Regions from separate parts of the Streptomyces sp. NPDC049597 genome, predicted to be linked through region 3. Evidence: riboswitches for the same ligand, from Rfam matches in the RefSeq annotation. Region 3 holds a riboswitch; each other region holds the start of a gene.

Region 1 (7,445 bases), on a different contig from region 3:
CGCCCTGCCCGGCCCGATCGGCGGCCACCCGGCCGGAGTCCTCGCCGGCTGGGTGCTGGCCGCGGCCGGCCTGTGGCTCGCGGGCCCGGCCCTGACGCACCTGTGCGGCCGTCTCCTGCAGGCCGTACGGCCCGGTGCGACCCGGCTGCTCGCGGGCCGCGTCCTCATGGCGGAGGCCCGCCGTATCGGCCGCCCGCTCGGGGTGGTCTGCGCGACGGCCTCCGGGGCGCTCGCGGTGACCGCGCTCCACGGGGACGTGTCCCGCCTCTGGGGCCCGATGACCGCGCTGGGCGCGGCACTCGTCGTCGCCTGCACGACGGCCACGCTTCTCACCGCGGCGCTGGAGGCCCGGCAGTCGCGCGCCGGCACGACCGAGGCCCTGCTGCGGCTGGGCGCGCACCCGGCGGCGCTGCGCCGGGCCGCGTGGCTGCGCGCGGGGGCGCTGCTGCTGCTGTTCGCACCGCTGACCCTGACGATCGCCACTCTGGCGGCCGCGCCGCTGAAGGGCTAGGCCTCTCCTCCGTACCCCGCCCCCTCGCGGGCCCCCGCCCTTCCCCACGGGCGGTACGGACCCCCGGGCGCGGCCTATCGTGGGCCCATGACGCACCCCGAACCGCAGGCGGAGCACCGCGAGATCGAGTCACTCGAGGCATTCGACCGGGTCGTCTCCCGCGGCTCGCTCGCCGGATTCCGCGTCCAGTCCGTCGACCTCACACGGCGCACGTCCGTGCTGTTGTCCGCGGACACCGACCAGGCCGTGTTCCTCGGCTGCCCGATGGAGCCCGCGGCCGCGGCGAAGGTCCGCGCCGACGGGGCCCTCGTCTTCCCACCCGTTCCGGACGTGCCCATCGACCCGTACCGCGGCCGCCTCTACACCGCGGACGAGCTCTTCGCCGGGCTCGACGGCGGATACGCGGCCACCCCGGACGCCCTCGCCCACGACTGGTTCCGGCGCACCAGGGCCGACGGCGACGTGTTCGCCTCGATGCTCCGCGCGATCCACGACGACGCCCTCTCGGACGCCCTCGACGAACTCCTCGTCGGCGCACGTGTGGTGGGCGTGATGGGCGGCCACGCGATGGGCCGGGGCACCGAGGCGTACGCCGGCGCGGCACGGCTCGGCCGCACTCTCACCCGTGCGGGCTTCACGGTGGCGACCGGGGGCGGACCGGGCGCGATGGAGGCCGCCAACCTCGGCGCCTACGCGGCCGCGCACTCCGAGGACATGCTGGAGGACGCGCTCCAGTTGCTGGCGAAGGCGCCTTCCTTCATGCCCTCGGTGACCGACTGGGCACAGGCGGCCTTCGAGGTGCGCGCCCGCTGGCCGCGGGGCGCCGACTCGGTCGGCATCCCCACCTGGTTCTACGGGCACGAGCCGCCGAACGCGTTCGCCGGGCACATCGCCAAGTACTTCGCCAACGCCACGCGCGAGGACGGCCTGCTGGCCCGCTGCGACGCGGGCGTGGTCTTCCTGCCGGGCGCGGCGGGAACGGTGCAGGAGATCTTCGACAACGCGACCCCGAACTACTACGGGTCGCACGGCGAACCGACCCCCATGGTGCTCGTCGACCGCGCCCACTGGACCGGCCATCTGCCCACGTGGCCCCTGCTGCGCTCGCTCGCACGGGGCCGGGCCATGGAGTCGCGGATCGCCCTGGTGGACTCGGTCGACGAGGTGCCCCGGGCACTGCTGCGGCTGGGGGCCGGCGCGTAGCTGCCGGCAGCGGGCCCCGTGATCAGGCTCCGGACTCCAGGACCACCACGTCGTCCGCGGCGAACACCACGCCGACTCCCTCTCCTTCACCCGGCGCGTCCCGCAGGGAGCACTCGGCCTCCAGCACGGGCCCCTCGGCGGGACGCAGGCGCAGGGCGACGTGGCTGCCGCGGAAGGTCCGCGAGACGACCGTGGCCGCCGAGCCCCGGCCCGGCTCAACGACATGCACGCCGGACGGCCGTACGAGCAGCATGCGTGCGCCCTGCGGCGAGCGGTCCGGGACGGGAATCCTGCCCCAGGGGGTGTCGGCGGCCCCGCCGCCGACCGTGGCCGGCACGACGTTGTCGAAGCCGAGGAAGCGCGCGACGAACTCGGACGCGGGGCGCTGCCACACCTCCAGCGGCGTACCCGTCTGGGCGATGCGCCCCTCGCTCATGACCACGACACGGTCGGCGAGCGCGAAGGCCTCCCCCTGGTCGTGGGTGACGGCGAGGACCGTGGTCCCCAACCTGCCGAAGAGCCCGCGCAGTTCGACGACGAGCCGCTCGCGCAGCCCGCGGTCCAGCTGGCCGAGCGGCTCGTCGAGCATCAGCAGCTGGGGCTCCGGCGCCAGCGCCCTGGCGAGCGCGACCCTCTGCTGCTCGCCGCCGGACAGCGCGGCCACGGACCGCCGCTGCGCCCCCGGCAGACCGACGAGCTCCAGCAACTCCTCCACCCGGCGGCCCTGTTCACCACGGTCGGCGCGCGATGTCTCCCCGGCCCGGTGAGGACGCATGCGCAGCCCGAACGCGACGTTGCCCGCCACGTCGCGGTGCGGGAAGAGCTGATGGTCCTGGAACATCAGCCCCACGCCCCGACGGTGGACCGGCACCCCGGCCTGGTCGGCTCCCGCGAGCAGCACCCGGCCCGCGTCGGCGCGCTGGAGTCCGGCGACCACCCTGAGCAGCGTGGACTTGCCGCTGCCGCTCGGTCCCAGCACGCAGACGATCTCGTGCTCGGCGACCTTCAGGTCCACCGCGTCGAGGGCGGCCCGCGAACCGAACCGTACGGTGACGCCCTCCAGTTCCAGCAGCGCCATCACAACTCCTCGGAGGGGGTGTCGGTACGGAGGCGTTCGAGGAGGAGCAGCGCGGCGGCGCACACCACCATCAGGATCGTGCCGAGGGCCATCGCCTGCCCGTAGTTGAGCTCGCCGGGCCTGCCCAGCAGCCGGGCGACGGCGACGGGCAGCGTCGGCTGGTCGGGCCGGGCGATGAAGACGGTCGCGCCGAACTCGCCGAGCGAGACGGCGAACGCGAAACCCGCCGCCACGAGCAGCGCCCGGCTCACCAGCGGCAGGTCCACCTCGCGCCAGGCGCGCAGCGGCGACGCGCCGAGCACGGCCGCCGCCTCGCGCAGCCGGACGTCGACCGCGCGCAGGACGGGCAGCATGGTCCGTACGACGAAGGGCACCCCGACCAGCGCCTGTGCGAGCGGCACCAGCATCCACGAGCCGCGCAGATCGAGCGGCGGCTCGTCGAGCGTGATCAGGAACCCGAAGCCGACGGTCACCGCCGAGACGCCGAGGGGCAGCATCAGCAGGGCGTCGAAGCCGCGGACCAGCCGGCCGGCCCGCCGGGTGAGGGCGGCCGCCGCGAGCCCCCCGACCAGCACCGAGACGGCGGTCGCGACGAGCGCGTACTCCAGCGAGTTGGCCACGGCGTCGATCGGCGGGACGAGGAAGGCGCCGCCCCGCTCGTCGAGCACGGTGAGCGCGCGGTAGTAGTCGAGCCCGTAGCCGCGAGGGGTGTCGAAGGACCGCTCGACCAGCACGCCGAGCGGCGCGATCAGGAGCAGGGCGACGCTGAGAAGCACCCCGCAGAGCACGGTCCACTGGGCGGCTCCGAGCGGCCGGCGCGCCGTACGGGCCGGGTCGACGAGCCTCAGCGCTCCCTCGCGGCGCCGCACGACCCGGGCATGGACGGCGAGGACGACGCAGACGGCCAGGAACTGCAGCATGGTGAGCACGGCCGCCGTCGGCAGGTCGAGCATCTCGGCAGTCTGCCGGTAGATCTCCACTTCGAGGGTGGAGAAGGAGGGGCCGCCGAGGATCTGCACGACGCCGAACGAGCTGAAGGTGAACAGGAAGACCATCAGCGCCGCCGCGGCGAGGGACGGCACGAGCGCGGGAAGCGTCACCCGCCGCCAGGCCGCGAGCCGCCCGGCGCCGAGCACCCGCGCGGCCTCCTCCTGACGCGGGTCGAGCTGCGACCACAGGCCGCCGACGGTGCGGACGACCACGGCGTAGTTGAAGAAGACGTGCGCGAGCAGGATGGCCCAGACCGTGGTGTCCAGGCGTATGCCCCACAGCTCGTCGAGCAGCCCGCCGCGGCCCAGCAGGGCGAGGAAGGCCGTGCCGACGACGACGGTCGGCAGCACGAACGGCACCGTGACCACGGCGCGCAGGAGGCGCTTGCCGGGGAAGTCGAGCCGGGCGAACACGTAGGCGCCGGGCAGGGCGACGAGCAGGGTGAGCGCGGTGGAGGCGAGCGCCTGCCAGGTGGTGAACCACAGGACGTGCAGGATGTCCGGACGTGCGAGGACCTCGCCGAACCGCCCGAACTGCCAGGCGCCCCCGACGCGCAGGCCGCGGCCGACGATCGCGGTGACCGGATAGGCGAAGAAGACGGCGAAGAACGCGACGGGGCCGGCCATCAGGGCGAGCCGCGCCGCGTTCCCCCGCAGGGATTGCCCTACTTCAGGACGAGCGAGGACCACGACCGGATCCACTGCTCACGGTTCTCGGCGATCGTGCCGGGAGCGACCGTCTCGGGCTTGTCGACGACCACACCGTGCTCGGTGAACAGCTCGGGCAGCTTGGTGCCCTCGACCACGGGGTTGACGAACATGGTGAGCGGCATGTCCTCCTGGAACGTCCTGGTGATCAGGAAGTCCAGCAGCGCCTTGCCTCCCGCCTCGTTCTTCGCGCCCTTGAGCAGACCGGCGAACTCGATCTGGCGGAAGCAGGTGCCGGTCGCGACACCCGTGGGCGCCTCGGCGGGCTGCGGGTCGGCGTAGAGGACCTCGACCGGCGGGCTGGAGGCGTACGAGACGACGAGGGGACGGTCGGCCCCCGCCTTCTTCCCGCCGGCGGAGCCGGAGAACTCCTCGTTGTACGCCTGCTCCCAGCCGTCGACGACCTTGACGCCGTTGGCCTTGAGCTTCTTCCAGTAGTCCTGCCAGCCGGACTCGCCGAACGCGCCGACGCTGCCGAGCAGGAAGCCGAGTCCGGGCGAGGAGGTCGCCGGGTTCTCCACGACGAGCAGGTTCTTGTACTCGGGCTTCGTGAGGTCGGCGAAGGTCTTCGGGGGCGCGAGCTTCTTGTCGGCGAAGAACTTCTTGTCGTAGTTCACGCAGATGTCGCCGGTGTCGACGGGCGTGACCCGGTGCTTGTCCGCGTCGAGCCGCGCCTCGTCCGCCACCTGGTCGAGCCCCTTGGCCTCGTACGGCGTGAACAGGTCGTTGTCGAGGGCGCGGGAGAGCAGGGTGTTGTCGACGCCGAAGAAGACGTCGCCCTGCGGGGAGCCCTTGGTGAGGATCTCCTTGTTGAGCGCGGCGCCCGCGTCCCCGCTCTTGAGGACCTTGACCGTGTACCCGGTCTGCCGGGTGAACTCCTTGAGCACGGCGTCGGACGCCGCGAAGGAGTCGTGGCTGACGAGGGTGACGGTCTTTGACGCGCCGCCGGTGCCGGACCCGGAGTCCTCGGACTGTCCGCCGCAGGCCGCGAGGGCGGTGACGCCGAGGGCGGCGGCGAGCGCCGTGCCGGTGGCACGCCGAAGCTGGCTGTTCATGATGGTGCTGACTCCCTACGCCGGTATGACCCGGATCAGGTCCGAGGGTCTGCGGCCCCGGCGCGTCCTGACGCGCCCCTGCCGCACTCTCAGCGCTGCTGCGCTCCCCTGTCGGAATGTTTCGATGTTCATTTGTGCGAACGCACAGGGCACAGTATCAGCCACACGGCTGACGGCCCCCGGTCACCGCTCCTGCGCTGCCAGCTGCCCGCAGGCGCCGTCGATCTCCTGCCCCCGGGTGTCCCGGACGGTGACCGGTACGCCATGGGCCGCGATGGCCTCGACGAACGCCTTCTCGTCCTCCGGCCGCGACGCCGTCCACTTGGAGCCGGGCGTCGGGTTCAGCGGGATCAGGTTGACGTGGACCCTCTTGCCCTTGAGGAGGCGGCCGAGCAGATCGCCGCGCCACGCCTGGTCGTTGATGTCGCGGATCAGCGCGTACTCGATGGAGATCCGGCGGCCGGACTTCTCCGCGTACTCCCATGCGGCGTCGAGGACCTCGCGGACCTTCCAGCGGGTGTTGACCGGGACGAGGGTGTCGCGCAGCTCGTCGTCCGGTGCGTGCAGGGAGACGGCGAGGCGGCACTTGAAGCCCTCGTCGGCGAAGCGCAGCATCGCGGGGACGAGGCCCACCGTGGAGACGGTGATGCCGCGCTGCGAGAGGCCGAGACCGTCCGGCTCGGGGTCGGTCAGCCGGCGGATGGCGCCGACGACCCGCTTGTAGTTGGCGAGCGGCTCACCCATGCCCATGAACACGATGTTGGACAGCCGGGCGGGGCCCCCGGGCACCTCTCCGTCCCGCAGGGCGCGCATGCCGTCGACGATCTGGTGCACGATCTCGGCGGTGGACAGATTGCGGTCGAGACCGGCCTGCCCGGTCGCGCAGAACGGGCAGTTCATCCCGCAGCCCGCCTGCGAGGAGATGCACATCGTGACGCGGTCCGGATAGCGCATCAGGACGGACTCGACGAGCGTGCCGTCGTGGAGGCGCCACAGCGTCTTGCGGGTGGTGTCGTTGTCGCAGGAGATGTGCCGCACGACCGACATCAGGTCGGGCAGCAGCTCCGTGGCGAGCTTCTCCCGCGCGGAGGCGGGAATGTCGGTCCACTGCGCCGGGTCGTGCGCGTAGCGCGCGAAGTAGTGCTGGGACAGCTGCTTGGCGCGGAACGGCTTCTCGCCGATCGCGGCGACGGCGTCCTTGCGCTCGGCGGGTGAGAGGTCGGCAAGGTGCCGCGGGGGCTTCTTGGCTCCGCGGGGCGCGACGAAAGTGAGTTCTCCGGGCTTGGGCATGGTGCTACCAGTGTCGCAGACGGATCCCTGTGGCCAGGGGCCCGAGCCGCCGGTGCTGGCCGTCCCGGCCGTCCGGGTCGTCTCCGGCGGCCCGGGACGGTCCGGAGACGACCCGGAGACGGCCCGAGATCCATCGCTGGAGACAGGGCGTCACTGCCGTGAGCGAGTACCGGTCATGCCGTGTTCTGCCGAGAGATTCAGCACAGGCCGGTCACTGATCGCAGACTCGTCCCAGCCGTTGATCGAAGCGCTGGAAGCGTCGAGGGGGGATCTCCCAGCCTCGGCCGACCTGGCCGAGCGTCAGCACGCCTCGGACCCACGTCCCACGGACCGTGATCTCCTCGTCCCGGTAGCGTCCGCGCGTCGTGAACGTGACCTGCTCGCCCTCAAGGACGTACCGCGCCACGTGCACGCCCGGGATCACGTTGTCTCTGCGCAGCCAGCCCGCCAGAGTCTCTGCGCTCGAGGGCTGAGGGGCGGGTCGTACGAGCACGTCCAGGACGGTGCCGTCCGGGTAGAAGCGGAACACCTGCGTATCAGCGGCGAAAATCGCGTTGAGCGGTGGTGCCTTACGGCGCTGCCTTCGCCTGGCCACACTGCCTCCCCGACTG
Region 2 (7,445 bases), on a different contig from region 3:
CGGCGGCCGTCGAGGTACGGCCGGCAGCCACAGGGGCGGGGGCGGGGGAGACCCGGTTCGGGTGAGGACACAGCCGTGCGGCGGCCCCACCGCTCCGACGGGGTCAGAACGCGGGGCGCTCCGGGTCCAGCAGCGCCCGGCCCTCCGTCGGCGACGACGCCTCCGCGAAATGGCGGCGGGGGATGCGGCCCGCCCGGTGTGCGAGGCGGCCGGCCTCCACCGCGTGACGCATCGCCTCCGCCATGAGCACCGGCTCCTGCGCCCGGGTCACCGCCGACGCCAGCATCACCGCCGCGCATCCCAGCTCCATCGCCAGCGCCGCGTCCGACGCCGTGCCCGCGCCCGCGTCCAGGATCACCGGTACGCCCGCCTGCTCCGTGATCAGCTGGAAGTTGTGCGGGTTGCGGATGCCGAGCCCGGACCCGATCGGCGAGCCCAGCGGCATGATCGCCGCGCAGCCCACGTCCTCCAGCTTCCGCGCCAGCACCGGGTCGTCGTTGGTGTACGGCAGGACCGTGAAACCGTCGTCGACCAGCGTCTCGGCCGCCTCCAGCAGTTCCACGCCGTCCGGCAGCAGCGTGCGCTCGTCCGCGACGACCTCCAGCTTGATCCAGTCCGTGCCCAGCGCCTCCCGCGCGAGCCTCGCCGTCAGCACGGCCTCACCGGCGGTGAAACAGCCGGCCGTGTTCGGCAGGACCTGGATGCCCAGTCCGGTCAGGACGGACAGGACGGACCCCTGCACGGTCGGGTCGAGACGCCGCATCGCGACCGTGGTGAGTTCCGTGCCGCTCGCGATCAACGCGCGTTCCAGTACGTCGAGGCTCGGCGCCCCGCCCGTACCCATGATCAGTCGCGAGGTGAAGGTGGTGCCGCCGATGGTGAGACGGTCGTCGGCCACGGCGCTCAGCCTCCCTGCACGGCGGTGAGGATCTCGACACGGTCGCCGTCGCCGAGCCGGGTGTCCGCCCACTGGCTGCGCGGGACGACGGTCTCGTTGACGGCGGCGGCCACACCCGAGGGGGCCGTGGTGAGGGCCGCCACCACGGTGTCCAGGGTGGCGCGGTCGGCGAGCTCGCGTGTCTCGCCGTTGACGGAGACGTTCATGCGGGCTGCTCCTGACGTACGCGTGCGCCGGCGCGGGCGAACCGGCGGGGGCTGAACGGGTCGGCGAACTCCGGTACCCGACCGCTGGTGAGCGCGTCGGCGAGCACGTCGCCGGTCACGGGCGTGAGGAGCACGCCGTTGCGGTAGTGGCCGGTCGCGAGCAACAGCCCCGGCAGCTCGGTGAATCCGAGCATCGGCGCGTTGTCCGGGGAGCCGGGGCGCAGCCCGGAGCGCGTCTCGGTCAGCGGCAGTTCGGTGATGCCGGGCACCAGTTCGTGCGCGTCCCGCAGCAGTTCGTACACGCCGCCGGCGGTGACGGTCGTGTCCCAGCCCAGCTCCTCGCTGGTCGCGCCGACCACGAGCTCGCCGTTCTCGCGCGGCACCAGGTACACCTGGCTGCCGCGCACCACCGCCCGCACCGTGCGGGACAGGAAGGGCGCGTACGGGCCGGGCACCGTCAGCCGCAGGACCTGACCCTTCACGGGCCGTACGGGAGGCAGGACGTCGTCGGGCACCCCGCCGAGGCGGCCGCTCAGGCTGCCGCCCGCCAGCACGACCTGGTCGGCGGCGAGTTCCGTTCCGTCGTCCAGGACCGCGCCCGTGGCGCGGTCGTCCACGACCAGCAGCCGCTCCGCCCAGGCGCGACGGAAGCCGACCCCGGCCCGCTCGCAGGCGACGACCAGTGCCGTGGCGAGCCGCCGCGGATCCACCTGGTGGTCCCCGTCGACGCGCAGGCCGCCGCGCACCACCGGCGCGAGCATGGGCTCCAGGCGGCGGCACTCGCGACCGGTCAGCCACTCCGACTCCAGGCCCGAACGGCGTTGCAGGGCGTGCAGTTCCCGCAGGTGCGCGCGGTCGTCGGTGTCGAGGGCGACGGCGAGTGTGCCGCACGCGCGGTAGCCCACCGACAGTCCGCTCGCCTCCTCCAGCTCGGCGGCGAACGCGGGGTAGCGCCGGGCCGATGCGAGGTTCAGACCGAGCAGTGTCTGCTCGCCGTAGTGGAGTTCGGTGACGGCGGCCAGCATGCCGGCCGCGACCCGCGCGGCCCCGCCGCCGGGCTCCGGATCGACGACGGTCACGCGCAGCCCGCGCTGCGCCGCACGCCAGGCCGTGACCAGGCCGATGATCCCGCCCCCGACGACGAGGACGTCGGGTGCGTCTGGTGTACGAGACATGGGCGTCCAGCCCCTCCCTTCGCCGGCATGACCCGGATCAGGTTCGTACGGTCGGAGGCCGCCAGCCTCCCTCTCAGCCCGGTGCGTCCGGGCTCCCGCGAGTGCCTTACGGTGGCCACCCTAACCCCACGCCCAGGCGCGCAGTAAGGGAGCCGCCGTCCCCCGGCGCGGGTGTGCAGGAGGTGGACGCAGTGGCGATATCGCTCGACGGACTGGTGCTCGCGCCGGTGGCGGACCAGGCCCCGGGCCAGGTCGGCACCCGCACCCGGTTCCTCTACCACGAGGAGCGGGGGCGGATCTGGGCCGAGTACGAAGGCGGCGACGTGGTGCGCGGCCACCTCGTGGGCACGCGCGTGGGGGACCGGCTGGACTTCCGTTATGTCCAGTTGAAGACGGACGGCGCGACCTCCAGCGGCCACTGCCTGTCCACCGTCGTCGAACTCCCCGACGGGCGGGTGCGCCTGGAGGAGGCCTGGGAGTGGGAGTCGCAGGAGGGCAGCGGGACCAGCGTCGTCGAGCAGCTGCTGCCTGAGGGACCGTCAGAAGCCTAAGGTGGTCCGGTGAGCGAGCACACGCAGGAGCAGGCAGGGGACGGACGGCGCGTCGTCGTGGTCGGCGCGGGCATGGCCGGGGTGCAGACCGCGGTCGCCCTGCGCGAACAGGGCTTCACCGGACCGGTCACCCTCATCGGCGCCGAACCGCACCAGCCGTACGACCGGCCGCCGCTCTCCAAGGCGATCCTGCTCGGCACGGCGGAGGGCTCCGCGTTCGACATCGACTTCGACGCGCTCGGCGTCGACCTGCGGCTCGGCTGCGAGGTGACCGGCGTACGCCCCGGGGCGCACGAGGTGGACACCGCCGCCGGACCCGTCCCGTACGACGTCCTCGTCCTCGCCACCGGAGCCGAGCCCGTCGCCCTGCCCGGGACCGCTGGTGTCCCGGGCGTCCATCTGCTGCGCACGCTCGACGACGCGGCCCGGCTGCGGCCCGTCCTCGCGCGGCAGCACGACATCGTGGTGGTCGGGGCGGGGTGGATCGGCGCGGAGTTCGCGACCGCCGCGCGCGAGGCGGGCTGCGCGGTGACCGTCGTGGAGGCGGCCGACCGTCCGCTGGCCGGCTCCCTGCCCGCCGAGGTCGCGGCGCCCATGGCCCGCTGGTACGCCGAGGCGGGTGCCGAGCTGCTCACCGGCGAGCAGGTGGCCGCCGTCGAGCCGGGCACGGTGGTGCTGGCCGGATCGGGGCGCAGGATCGCGGCCGGGGCCGTCGTCGTCGGCATCGGCGCCAGGCCCGCGACCGCCGCCCTCGCCGGCAGCGGCATCGAGCTCGGCCCCGACGGCGCGATCGTCGCCGACCGGCACCTGCGCACCTCCGCGCCCGACGTCTACGCCGTGGGGGACTGCGCCTCCTACCCCTCGGGCCGCTACGGCACGCGGCTGCTCGTGCACCACTGGGACAACGCCCTGCAGGGTCCGCGTACGGTCGCGGCCGGCATCCTCGGGGCCGCCCCGGTCTACGACCCGGTGCCGTACTTCTGGTCGGAGCAGTTCGGACGTTTCGTGCAGTACGCGGGCCATCATCCGGCGGGCGACACGCTGCTGTGGCGCGGCGCCCCGGCCGTGGACGCCCAGTGGTCGGTGCTGTGGCTGCGCGAGGGCGTGCTGGTCGCGCTGCTCGCCGTCGACAGGCCGCGTGACCTGGCACAGGGCCGCAGGCTCGTGGCGTCCGGCGCGCGGCTGGACCCGGCCCTGGCCGCCGACCCGTCCGTCCCCCTGAAGGCGGCGACCGCGTAGGCGTCGGCTACCGGCTGTCAGTCGCAGATGGCAGGCTTGTTCCTGTGACCGAGATTGACGCAAAGATCGATGCTCTCGTCCCCGCCTGGCTCCACCTGCCCGACATCGCGGAAATGCTCGATGTCGAGGTGACGCGCGTGCGGCAGCTGGTCAAGGAGGGCCAGCTCATCGCCGTCCGCCGTGGTGAGAACAGGACACTGCAGGTGCCTGCCGCCTTCATCGACGGCAACAAGGTGGTCAAGGGCCTCTCCGGGACCCTGACGCTGCTGCGGGACGACGGCTTCACCGACGAAGAGATGCTGGAGTGGCTGTTCACTCCCGACCCGACCCTGCCGGGCACCCCGGCGCAGGCCCTGAGCGAGAATCGCGGCACGGAGGTCAAGCGCCGGGCTCAGGCGCTCGCCGTCTGACGTCCGTCCCGACGTCCCCGTCCTGACAGGACGGCCTCGTCCCGAACCATCGGAGCGCGCGGGTACGGGCGGGAGCCGCACGGCCCCCGCCCGTACCCGCGCGCCGCTCATCACCCATCCTGCGGGGGGAAGCACCATGTCCACGGCTCGCGAACTGCTCGGCGACGCCCGCCTGTACCTGTGCACGGACGCCCGGAAGCGCCAGGGCGACCTGGCGGAGTTCCTGGACGCCGTGCTCGCCGGCGGCGTCGACATCGTCCAGCTGCGCGACAAGGGCATGGAGGCGGGCGAGGAGCTGGAGCACCTCCGGGTCTTCGCCGACGCCTGCCGGCGCCACGGCAAGCTCCTCGCGGTCAACGACCGGGCGGACGTGGCCCACGCCATCGGCTCGGACGTGCTGCACCTGGGCCAGGGCGACCTGCCCGTTCCCGCCGCGCGGGCGATTCTGGGCGAGCGGGTGCTCATCGGCCGCTCGACGCACGCCGAGGCCGAGGTGGACGCGGCCGCCGCCGAGCCCGGCGTCGACTACTTCTGCACCGGCCCCTGCTGGCCCACCCCCACCAAGCCGGGCCGCTTCGCCCCCGGCCTCGGTCTCGTGCGCTACGCGGCCTCGCTCGGGAGCGACCGGCCCTGGTTCGCGATCGGCGGCATCGACGCGTCCAACCTGGACGAGGTGCTGGACGCGGGGGCGCGCAGGGTCGTCGTCGTACGGGCGATCACGGAGGCCGACGATCCGGCCGCGGCGGCCGCCGGTCTGGCGAAGCGGATCAGGGAGCGCAGCGCCTGAGCGGGCGGACTGACACGGGCGCGGCGGGCCGCCGGTGCCGCCACGGTGTCTCACGGGTGTCCAGAGTATGGACACGAGACAGGCAAAAGGCGACAAAATCCCCTGATCTGGTTGGGTGACCCGCCAGGCCTGGCTAACCTGCCCGTATGGCCCTCGGCACTGCTTCCACAAGGACGGATCGCGCGCGCACCGTGCGCGACATGCTCGCGACAGGCGAGACGACGTACTCCTTCGAGTTCTTCTCGCCCAAGACGGACAAGGGCGAGAGGAACCTCTGGAACGCGCTGCGCAGGGTCGAGGCGGTCGCGCCCGACTTCGTCTCCGTCACCTACGGCGCCGGCGGGTCCACCCGCGCCGGCACCGTGAAGGCCACGCAGAAGATCGCCGCCGACTCCACCCTCACCCCGGTCGCCCACCTGACCGCCGTCGGCCACTCCGTCGCCGAACTGCGCAACATGATCGGCCAGTTCGCCGACGCGGGCATCCGCAACATCCTCGCGCTGCGGGGCGACCCGCCCGGCGACCCGATGGGCGAGTGGGGCAAGCACCCCGAGGGCGTGATGTACGCCGCCGAGCTGGTGCGGCTCATCAAGGAGTCCGGCGACTTCTGCGTCGGGGTCGCGGCCTTCCCGGAGATGCACCCGCGTTCCACCGACTGGGACACGGACATCCGGCACTTCGTCGACAAGTGCCGCGCGGGCGCCGACTACGCCATCACACAGATGTTCTTCGAGCCCGAAAACTATTTCCGCCTCCGTGACCGCCTTGCCGCGGCGGGCTGCGAGACCCCGATCATCCCCGAGGTCATGCCCGTGACCAGCGTGAAGCAGCTGGAGCGGCTCCCGCAGCTGAGCACCGCCGCCTTCCCCGACTCACTCCGGGACCGGATCCTCTCGGTCAAGGACGATCCGGCCGCTGTACGCTCCATTGGCATCGAGTTCGCGACGGAGTTCTGCGCACGGCTGCTGTCCGAGGATGTCCCGGGACTGCACTTCATCACGCTCAACAACTCCACGGCGACGCTCGAGATCCACGAGAATCTCGGACTGCACCAGCAGTCGTGACCGGCCATACCCGCCACAACCCCGGGCGGCGGCCGCAGGAGGGGGACGGGCATGGGCTGGACGGTCCTCTACATCGCGTTCGGCATCGTCGCGCTGTGGCTGCTCGGTGAGGTGCTGCTGCAGTACAAGGCGCGACTGCGCTGGCGCGTTCTGGCCTTCGGAGGGTTCCTCGGCGTCGTCGTCGGCGTGCTGCTGCCCTCCGTCGTGGTGATCGCGCTCGGCGCGGCCGCCTTCGCCGTCGGCCAGACGTACGTCACCCTCTCCTTCCGGCGCGGCTTCTCCACGGGGTGGGCGCTGGGCGGCAGCCCGGGGGTCAGCAGGCGCCGCAGGTCCGCCCCCGCGGAGGCCGAGCGGGAGCCGACGCTGGAGGTCTCGGACCTCTCCTACGAGTCCTCCGAGCCGCCGCACGCCCCCGAGGCGCCCGAGGTCTACGAACCCCAGCCGCTGCCTGACGAGACCGGTCAGTACGGCATATACACCGAGGACGCCTACGCTGCCCGGCAGCAGGAACAGGAACCGCATCAGCCCTACGCCGCGTACGGCGCGGCCCCCACCGGCTACGGGGCGTACGACGCCTACGGCGACCAGGGGCAGCCCCGGCAGCCGGCCGACGCAAGCCCCTACGACTACGGATCCGGCCAGCCGTACCCCGCCTACGCCGACCCCTACGGCAGCGGACAGCAGTACGCGGCCTCCTACGGCGGCTACGACACCTACGGAACGCAGCATCCGTACGCCGACCCGTACGCGCAGCAGTACGGCGACACGCCGGCGGGCGGGGTCTGGGTGCCCCAGCAGCGCGACGGCGACCAGCAGATCCCTCCGATGCCACAGGAACAGCCGTCGCCGTACGGCTACGAGGCTGGATCCGGCCACGACGAGCAGCAGTACCGCTACTGAGCCGCCCGCACGGCCACGGGCCGGCGGTCAGTCCGGCCCGTCCCACGCGCGTCTCACGCCCGTCTCACGCCCGTCTCACTGGGAACCGCGGAACTCCGCGCCCTCCACGATCAGCCCGGCCACCAGCGCCCCCGACATCCCCGCGTGCGCCAGCCCGCCGCCCGGGTGCGCCCAGCCCCCGGCGACGTACAGGCCGGGCAGCCGCGCGGCGTTCG
Region 3 (7,445 bases):
CGGACCGGGCGACACCGTCCAGGTGCAGGTCACGGTGGACGACCAGCCGGCGCCCGACGGCCTCGGCCCGCTCTACGTCGTCGGCGACGTCCACGGCTACCTCGACGAACTCGTCGCCGCCCTCGCCGAGAAGGGCCTCATCGACTCCGAGGGCCGCTGGTCCGCGGGCAACGCCCGGCTCTGGTTCCTCGGCGACTTCACCGACCGCGGCCCCGACGGCATCGGCGTCATCGACCTCGTCATGCGGCTGTCCGCGGAGGCCGCGGCCGCCGGCGGCTACTGCAAGGCGCTCATGGGCAACCACGAGCTGCTGCTGATCGGCGCGAAGCGCTTCGGGGACACCCCCGTCAACTCCGGTGCGGGCACCGCCACCTTCCAGGCCGCCTGGCTGCTCAACGGCGGCCAGAAATACGACATGGACCGGCTGCAGGACGTCCACCTGCAGTGGATGGCCCGGCTCGACGCGATCGTGGAGGAGGACAGCCATCTGCTGCTCCACTCCGACACCACCGCCTACCTCGAATACGGCTCGACCATCGAGGACGTCAACGACGCGGTGCACGCGATCCTCACCCGTAATGACGCCGACGAGTGCTGGGACCTGTTCCGCAAGTTCACCAAGCGCTTCGCCTTCCGCGACGAAGGCGGCCCGCAGGCCGTGCGCGAACTGCTGTCCGCGTACGGCGGCACGCGCGTGGTGCACGGCCACAGCCCGATCCCGTACCTCCTCGGTGAGGTCGGCACCGAGGACGGCGAGGACGGCGAGCGTCCCGTCGTCGAAAGTCCCCATGTGTACGCGGACAATCTGGCCATCGCCATGGACGGCGGAGTGACCATGGCCGGAAAGCTTCTTGTCCAGCAGCTCCCGCTGCGGGGCTGACCGGGGCGGCGGCAGGCGATTTACGGAAACCCCCTGTCACGCCGTGGCGTAACCGCTCTACCATCGGCCTATCCGTAGCAGGCTCTCCTCCGTTTCCGCCCAACTGCCCGGCACACACGGGCGGTCCGGCCCTACGGAGCATCGGGGGATGCACATGAACAGCGCTCCGCACCTGCTGACCGAGGACCGCGCCGAGTACGAGCGGGTCCTCGACGGCGCACTGCGCGACGCCCGCGAACGTCAGGATCCGGCCGCCGTGCAAGCGCGGCTGAGCCCCGAACAACTGCGCGCCATGGCCCTGAGCGCGACGGCGCTGATCACCGCCTCGGCCGCCGCCGAGTACGAGCACTATGTGAAGGTCCGCGCGGAGACGCGCGCGTCCGCCGCCGCTTCGGTGCACGGCTCTTCGCCCACCGCCCCGGCCGGCGAGGCGGCCGGGACCGGCGCCGGAGTCGCGGCCGTCGTCGCCGTCCTGGCGCCGCTCCTCGCGGGCACGGCGGCCGCGATCTTCCTGATCGTCGGCTACATCCTCAAGATGCTGAGCCCCACCCCGTCCTTCGCCGACACCCTGGTCTTCACCGGCTGGGTCTTCGGGGCGCTCATGGCCGCCGCCATTCTGGTGGCGGCCGTCGCGCTGCTGCTCACCGCCCTGCGCAACGGTGCCAGCCATGTCGCGGACGGGCGGCAGGAGGGCGAGCTGCCGGACGAGGTCCGGCTGGCCAAAGAGGCCTGGTGCGAGGCCCTGCTGGAGCGGGGCATCCTGCCCTTCCTCCGCGCGGCCCTGACCGACCCCGCCGCCACGGCGTCCCCGGCCGGTCCCCCGCACCGCGTGAACCGCATCCCCAAGGTCGGCTACAGCGGGCCGGACTTCTCCAGCCCGGCCGAGGGCCGTACAGCGGGCCGGCGTCCGACCTACACCAGTCCGGACTTCTCCAGCCCCGACTTCGGCGGCCCGGAGCACCAGCCGGACTGACCGCCGGCCCGCCCACCGGACCAGCGGGCACCGCCGCCGTACGCCCGGCCTCCGCCCGCGCCACCGACGTCCGCACCCGTGCTCGTGCACGAGGGCCGGACGGAAAGGGGCCGGACGCAAGGGGGCCGGGCGGAGGCGGCGGTCCGTGACCTGTGTCAGTCCGCGATGGGCAGGTAGACCCGGTTGCCCGCAGCGGCGAACTCCTTGGACTTCTCCGCCATGCCCGCCTCGATCTCCTCCTGGTTGCCGCCGTGCTGTCGGCGGATGTCCTGGGAGATCTTCATCGAGCAGAACTTCGGACCGCACATGGAGCAGAAGTGCGCGGTCTTCGCCGGCTCCGCGGGCAGCGTCTCGTCGTGGAACTCCCGAGCGGTGTCGGGGTCGAGGGCCAGGTTGAACTGGTCCTCCCAGCGGAACTCGAAGCGGGCGTCGGACAGCGCGTCGTCCCACTCCTGGGCGCCCGGGTGCCCCTTGGCCAGGTCCGCCGCGTGTGCCGCGATCTTGTAGGTGATGACGCCGGTCTTCACGTCGTCGCGGTTCGGCAGGCCCAGGTGCTCCTTGGGCGTCACGTAGCAGAGCATGGCCGTGCCCCACCACGCGATCATCGCCGCTCCGATGCCGGAGGTGATGTGGTCGTAGGCCGGAGCGATGTCCGTGGTCAGCGGGCCGAGCGTGTAGAACGGCGCCTCCTCGCAGATCTCCTGCTGGAGGTCGATGTTCTCCTTGATCTTGTGCATCGGGACGTGGCCCGGGCCCTCGATCATGGTCTGCACGTGGTGCCGCTTGGCGATCGTGTTCAGCTCACCGAGCGTCCTGAGCTCCGCGAACTGCGCCTCGTCGTTGGCGTCCGCGATCGAGCCGGGTCGCAGGCCGTCGCCGAGGGAGTACGTGACGTCGTACGCGGCGAGGATCTCGCAGAGCTCCTCGAAGTGCTCGTAGAGGAAGCTCTCCTTGTGGTGCGCCAGGCACCACGCGGCCATGATCGAGCCGCCGCGCGAGACGATCCCGGTCTTGCGGTTGGCCGTGAGCGGCACGTACGGCAGGCGGACGCCGGCGTGGACGGTCATGTAGTCGACGCCCTGCTCGGCCTGCTCGATGACCGTGTCCTTGTAGATCTCCCAGGTCAGTTCCTCGGCCCTGCCGTCCACCTTCTCCAGCGCCTGGTAGAGCGGCACGGTGCCGATCGGCACGGGGGAGTTGCGCAGGACCCACTCGCGCGTGGTGTGGATGTTCCGGCCCGTGGACAGGTCCATGACCGTGTCGGCGCCCCAGCGGGTCGCCCAGGTCATCTTCTCGACCTCCTCCTCGATGGAGGAGGTGACCGCGGAGTTGCCGATGTTGGCGTTGACCTTCACCAGGAACCGCTTGCCGATGATCATCGGCTCGATCTCCGGGTGGTTGACGTTCGCCGGCAGGACGGCGCGGCCCGCCGCGATCTCCTCCCGCACCACCTCGGGCGCGACGTTCTCCCGGAGGGCGACGTACTCCATCTCCGGCGTGATCTCGCCGCGGCGGGCGTACGCGAGCTGCGTCACCGCCTGCCCGTCCCGGCCCCGCCGCGGCTGACGCTGACGGCCGGGGAAGACGGCGTCGAGGTTGCGCAGGCCGCCGCGCGGCGAGGTGTGCTTGATTCCGTCGTCCTCCGGGCGGACCGGGCGGCCCGCGTACTCCTCGGTGTCGCCGCGAGCGACGATCCAGTTCTCCCGAAGCGGCGGCAGACCGCGGCGTACGTCCGTCTCGATGTTGGGATCCGTGTACGGCCCGGACGTGTCGTACAGCGTCACGTCCTTGCCGTTGGTGAGGTGCACCTTGCGGACCGGCACACGGAGGTCGGGACGCGAGCCCTCGACGTACCCCTTGTGCCAGCCGATGGACTTCCCGGCCTCGTCGTTCTGGTTCGAGGCAGGCGTGCGTGCGTCCGATACGGTCATGAGACCTACTCCCTACGCCGGCATTACCCGGTAACAGGTTCGGCGGTCGGCGCAGCTGTCCCGTACGGATGTACGAAGGTCAGCGCCCTCTCAGCCCGGTGCTCCGAGCTCCCGCGTGTGCAAAGGTGACACCACGCTAGCGTCACGTCTGGCGCGCTGAACAGAGGGCCCCTCTCGTTCTTGCGATGATCTGTCCGTGACCTCATCACCGCAGCACCCCGAACAGCAGGGCCACGACCACGGCCACGTGCACAGTCACGGGCCGGCGGCGCCCGTCTCCCAGCACCTTCGCAAGGTCATCGCCGCGGTGCTGATCCCCTTCGCGACGGCCGTTCTCGTCGGCCTCGCCGTGCTGTGGCCGGGCTCGGCGCCCGGCCACGAGCGCTCCGGCGTCGGCTTCGACCGGCAGACCGAGCAGGGCAGGGTGGTGAGCGTCGAGAGGGTCGACTGCAAGGACGTCAACGCCGGCCAGGTCCCGCCGACGGGCGACACCTCGACGCCCGAGGGCCGCGAGGCGGTCACCGCGCAGCGAGGAGACTGCGGAAAGGCCACCGTCGAGGTCACCACCGGCAAGGACAAGGGCCGGAAGTTCGTCGAGATCGTCCAGCCCGACGCGCCGCGTCAGTTGAAGGAGGGCCAGGGCGTGGTGGTGGCGTACGCGCCGGACGCGCCCCGCGATCTGCAGTACTCGGTGACCGACGTGGACCGCGGATTCCCGATGGCCCTGCTGGCGGGCATCTTCGCCCTGGTGGTCGTCCTGGTCGGACGCATGCGCGGCGTGATGGCGCTGATCGCGCTCGCCGTCTCGTTCGCCGTGCTGACGCTGTTCATCCTGCCCGCGATCCTGCAGGGTTCGAATCCGCTGATCGTCGCGGTGGTCGGGGCCAGCGCGATCATGCTCATCGCGCTCTACTCGTGCCACGGCATCACCGCGCGGACGTCGGTCGCCGTACTGGGCACGCTGATCTCACTGCTTCTCATCGGCCTGCTCGGCTCACTGTTCATCGGCTGGGCCAGTCTCAGCGGCAACACCGACGACAACACCGGCCTGATCAAGGGCCTCTATCCGAACATCGACATGAGCGGCCTGCTGCTCGCGGGGGTCATCATCGGCTCACTCGGCGTGCTCGACGACGTCACCGTGACCCAGACGTCGGCGGTGTGGGAACTGCACCAGGCCGACCCGGACATGGGGCCGCGCGCCCTCTACCGCTCCGCCATCCGGATCGGCCGCGACCACATCGCCTCGGTCGTCAACACGCTCGTCCTCGCGTACGCGGGCGCGGCGCTGCCGCTGCTGCTGCTGTTCTCGATCGCCCAGTCCAGCGTGGGCACGGTGGCCAACAGCGAGCTGGTGGCGGAGGAGATCGTCCGGACCCTGGTGGGCTCGATCGGGCTCGTCGCCTCCGTACCCGTGACCACCGCGCTCGCCGCACTCGTCGTGTCCGCGGATCGCCCGGGACGGGCGGCCGAAGGTGCGGCCGCGCCCGCACGGGGCGGCAGGGGGCGGCGCCGCAAGAAGTAGCGCGGCGGCCGATCACCGGCCGTCAGCCGGCGTTCTCCTCGGCCAGGATGCGCCCGAGCGCCTCCTCCAGGCTGACCTCGAAATCACCCAGCGCGAGCTCCTGGCCGAGCGGCACCAGCTTGTCCGTACGGTCGAGGAAGGCGACGAGCGGCGGAGCGCCGACGCGGAACAGCGCGGAATCGCTCCCGACGCGCAGCCGGATGTGGACGTCCGACAGCGCCTCGGCCCGGGTCGGCGCGATGTGCACGTCGCCGTCCCCGCTCGGCGTGTTGATCCCGTCGAGCAGGAGTTCCCGGCCGAAGGCCCAGGTCACGGGGGCGTCACCGGGAAGGTGGAAGGTCATCCGCACCGCGTACGGATCCGCGGTGTCGTAGCGCAGCTCCACCGGGATCCGGAAGGACAGCTCCTCGGAGACGAGAAAACTCATCAGAACCTCGGCCTGGACCGACTCGCGCATCACGTACCTCGCAGTAGCTGAAGCATGGAATGAATCGTGCTGACGAAAAAAGGAGGGAAACGGCCAGGAACGATCGCTGCCGGCTCTCTCGGCCTTGTCGACGCCATCGTGCTGGAAGCGGCAGCAGATCACAAGGAGTGATATTTCAGATACTGATAGAGAACGCCAGCGATGCCAGCAGGCTGCCGATCCCTGCCTGCAGCTGTTCAACTGCCGGGCCGAGCCTGGCCTCTTGGTGCACGGGGAGGGAGACGGCCATCGTCCCAGCCATGTCACCCGCTGTGATCGGAATGGCCGCGCAGACCGTGCCCATCGCGTACTCCTGGCGTTCGACGAGCGGTTCGCCGGGCACGGGGGATTCGGGCCGCTCCAGGAGCGCGGCACGGTCGCGCATCCCGCCCTCGCGGTGGACGGCCAGGTAGACGGCGACGTCGAACGCGTCCCGCCAGTGCGTCAGTGAGTCCTCGACGGTGCTGCGGCGACCGCGCACACGTCCGCTCCCGGCCAGCCGTCCGATCGCGTCCCCGAGCGTGAACACGCCCTTGTCCCGGCGGAGATAGTCCTCGTGCGTCAGGGTGCGCAGCAGGTGATAGGCGGTGGGCAGCGGAATGCCGGCCTCGCGCGCGAGTTGCTTGGCGGGGGCTCCGCCCTCGTGCGCCCCCGCCGCCTCCAGCAGCCGGAGCGCACGCTGCACCGAGCCGATCAGGGTAGGGACAGCGGCGTTCGTAGCCCCGGCCAAAGGTCACCCCCAGGCGTGGTGACGGGCAGCGTGCCCGCCCGCGGGGGCCGCCCCCGCGCGGCCGCCGCAACCCCGGGACCCTGAACAGCCGGTCTGAACAGGCGGTCAGCCGCGGGCCGGCACGTGTGCGCCGGCCGGCGCACACGTGCGCCGAGATGTCCGAGGGGGCGGCAGAGAGCTGCCACTCTAGGGGCAGCACCCGGCACGGGGCGGGCTTTGTCCGGCCCGTTCCCCCGACCGGGCTAACGGACGCCCGTCACCCGCTCACCAGTCCTCGCGCGACGACCCCGAGGACGCCATGAACTTCCGTACGACGAAGATCAGTCCGCCGACCAGCGCGACGAAGAGCAGCACCTTGAAGAGCACGCTGACCACGAACCAGATGACGCTCGTGATCAGGCCGCCGAACACGGCAAGGGCGATGACAGGCACCGCGATCCACTTCACCCACCAGGGCATCCCCGCGAACAGCTTCCGCACGGCCATCGTCCCTACCTCGTTTCCTGGACTGCGTGCCTTCGATGCTAGGCGGAGGGACGCTCTGCCCGGGGGCCCGTGATCCCTTGAAGTCCCCTGAGTGAACCCCTAGGGACCGTGCGGGGTCCGGCTCAGCTCTCGGGGGGAGAGAAGACCACCATGACCCGCAGATCCTCGCTGATGTGATGGAACTTGTGCGGCATCCCCGCCGGCACGTAGACGACACTGCCCCGCCCGACCTGCGTCGTCTCCATGCCCACCGTGATCGAGGCACGGCCGCTGACGACGAGGTAGACCTCGTCCTGGTTGTGGGGCAGCTGCGGATCGATCTGTCCGGCGTCCAGTGCGTACAGGCCGACCGACATGTTCCGCTCACGCAGGAACTGCAGATACGCGCCGTCGTTGGCGGCGCGTTCCGCCTCCAGCTCGTCCAGTCGGAATGCCTTCATCCGTCCGCCCCTGC

Evidence for each region. Region 3 has a riboswitch for thiamine pyrophosphate ahead of thiC (phosphomethylpyrimidine synthase ThiC). Riboswitches for the same ligand answer to the same signal wherever they lie in the genome.
Region 1: linked by a shared signal. The riboswitch ahead of AB0K02_RS19020 (thiamine ABC transporter substrate-binding protein) and the one ahead of thiC (phosphomethylpyrimidine synthase ThiC) in region 3 are both predicted to bind thiamine pyrophosphate.
Region 2: linked by a shared signal. The riboswitch ahead of thiO (glycine oxidase ThiO) and the one ahead of thiC (phosphomethylpyrimidine synthase ThiC) in region 3 are both predicted to bind thiamine pyrophosphate.

What each region holds. Positions count from the first base shown of each region.
Region 1 covers NZ_JBFAOY010000015.1:100,051-107,495, forward strand. Annotated here, with positions in the region: gene AB0K02_RS19000 (hypothetical protein) at 1-511, shown strand, start outside; gene AB0K02_RS19005 (LOG family protein) at 599-1,714, shown strand; gene AB0K02_RS19010 (ABC transporter ATP-binding protein) at 1,737-2,792, opposite strand; gene AB0K02_RS19015 (iron ABC transporter permease) at 2,792-4,408, opposite strand; gene AB0K02_RS19020 (thiamine ABC transporter substrate-binding protein) at 4,447-5,544, opposite strand; TPP riboswitch at 5,540-5,664, opposite strand; gene rlmN (23S rRNA (adenine(2503)-C(2))-methyltransferase RlmN) at 5,728-6,834, opposite strand; gene AB0K02_RS19030 (hypothetical protein) at 7,046-7,429, opposite strand.
Region 2 covers NZ_JBFAOY010000001.1:32,510-39,954, reverse strand. Annotated here, with positions in the region: gene AB0K02_RS00180 (thiazole synthase) at 104-898, opposite strand; gene thiS (sulfur carrier protein ThiS) at 904-1,104, opposite strand; gene thiO (glycine oxidase ThiO) at 1,101-2,279, opposite strand; TPP riboswitch at 2,277-2,388, opposite strand; gene AB0K02_RS00165 (hypothetical protein) at 2,471-2,830, shown strand; gene AB0K02_RS00160 (FAD-dependent oxidoreductase) at 2,840-4,069, shown strand; gene AB0K02_RS00155 (Rv2175c family DNA-binding protein) at 4,114-4,479, shown strand; gene thiE (thiamine phosphate synthase) at 4,616-5,266, shown strand; gene metF (methylenetetrahydrofolate reductase [NAD(P)H]) at 5,413-6,330, shown strand; gene AB0K02_RS00140 (hypothetical protein) at 6,382-7,230, shown strand; gene AB0K02_RS00135 (NAD(P)/FAD-dependent oxidoreductase) at 7,306-7,445, opposite strand, start outside.
Region 3 covers NZ_JBFAOY010000025.1:99,274-106,718, forward strand. Annotated here, with positions in the region: gene AB0K02_RS25545 (metallophosphoesterase) at 1-880, shown strand, start outside; gene AB0K02_RS25550 (hypothetical protein) at 1,029-1,853, shown strand; gene thiC (phosphomethylpyrimidine synthase ThiC) at 2,009-3,784, opposite strand; TPP riboswitch at 3,777-3,909, opposite strand; gene AB0K02_RS25560 (YibE/F family protein) at 3,981-5,309, shown strand; gene AB0K02_RS25565 (SsgA family sporulation/cell division regulator) at 5,332-5,766, opposite strand; gene AB0K02_RS25570 (helix-turn-helix domain-containing protein) at 5,912-6,460, opposite strand; gene AB0K02_RS25575 (DUF5326 family protein) at 6,770-6,985, opposite strand; gene AB0K02_RS25580 (cupin domain-containing protein) at 7,114-7,431, opposite strand.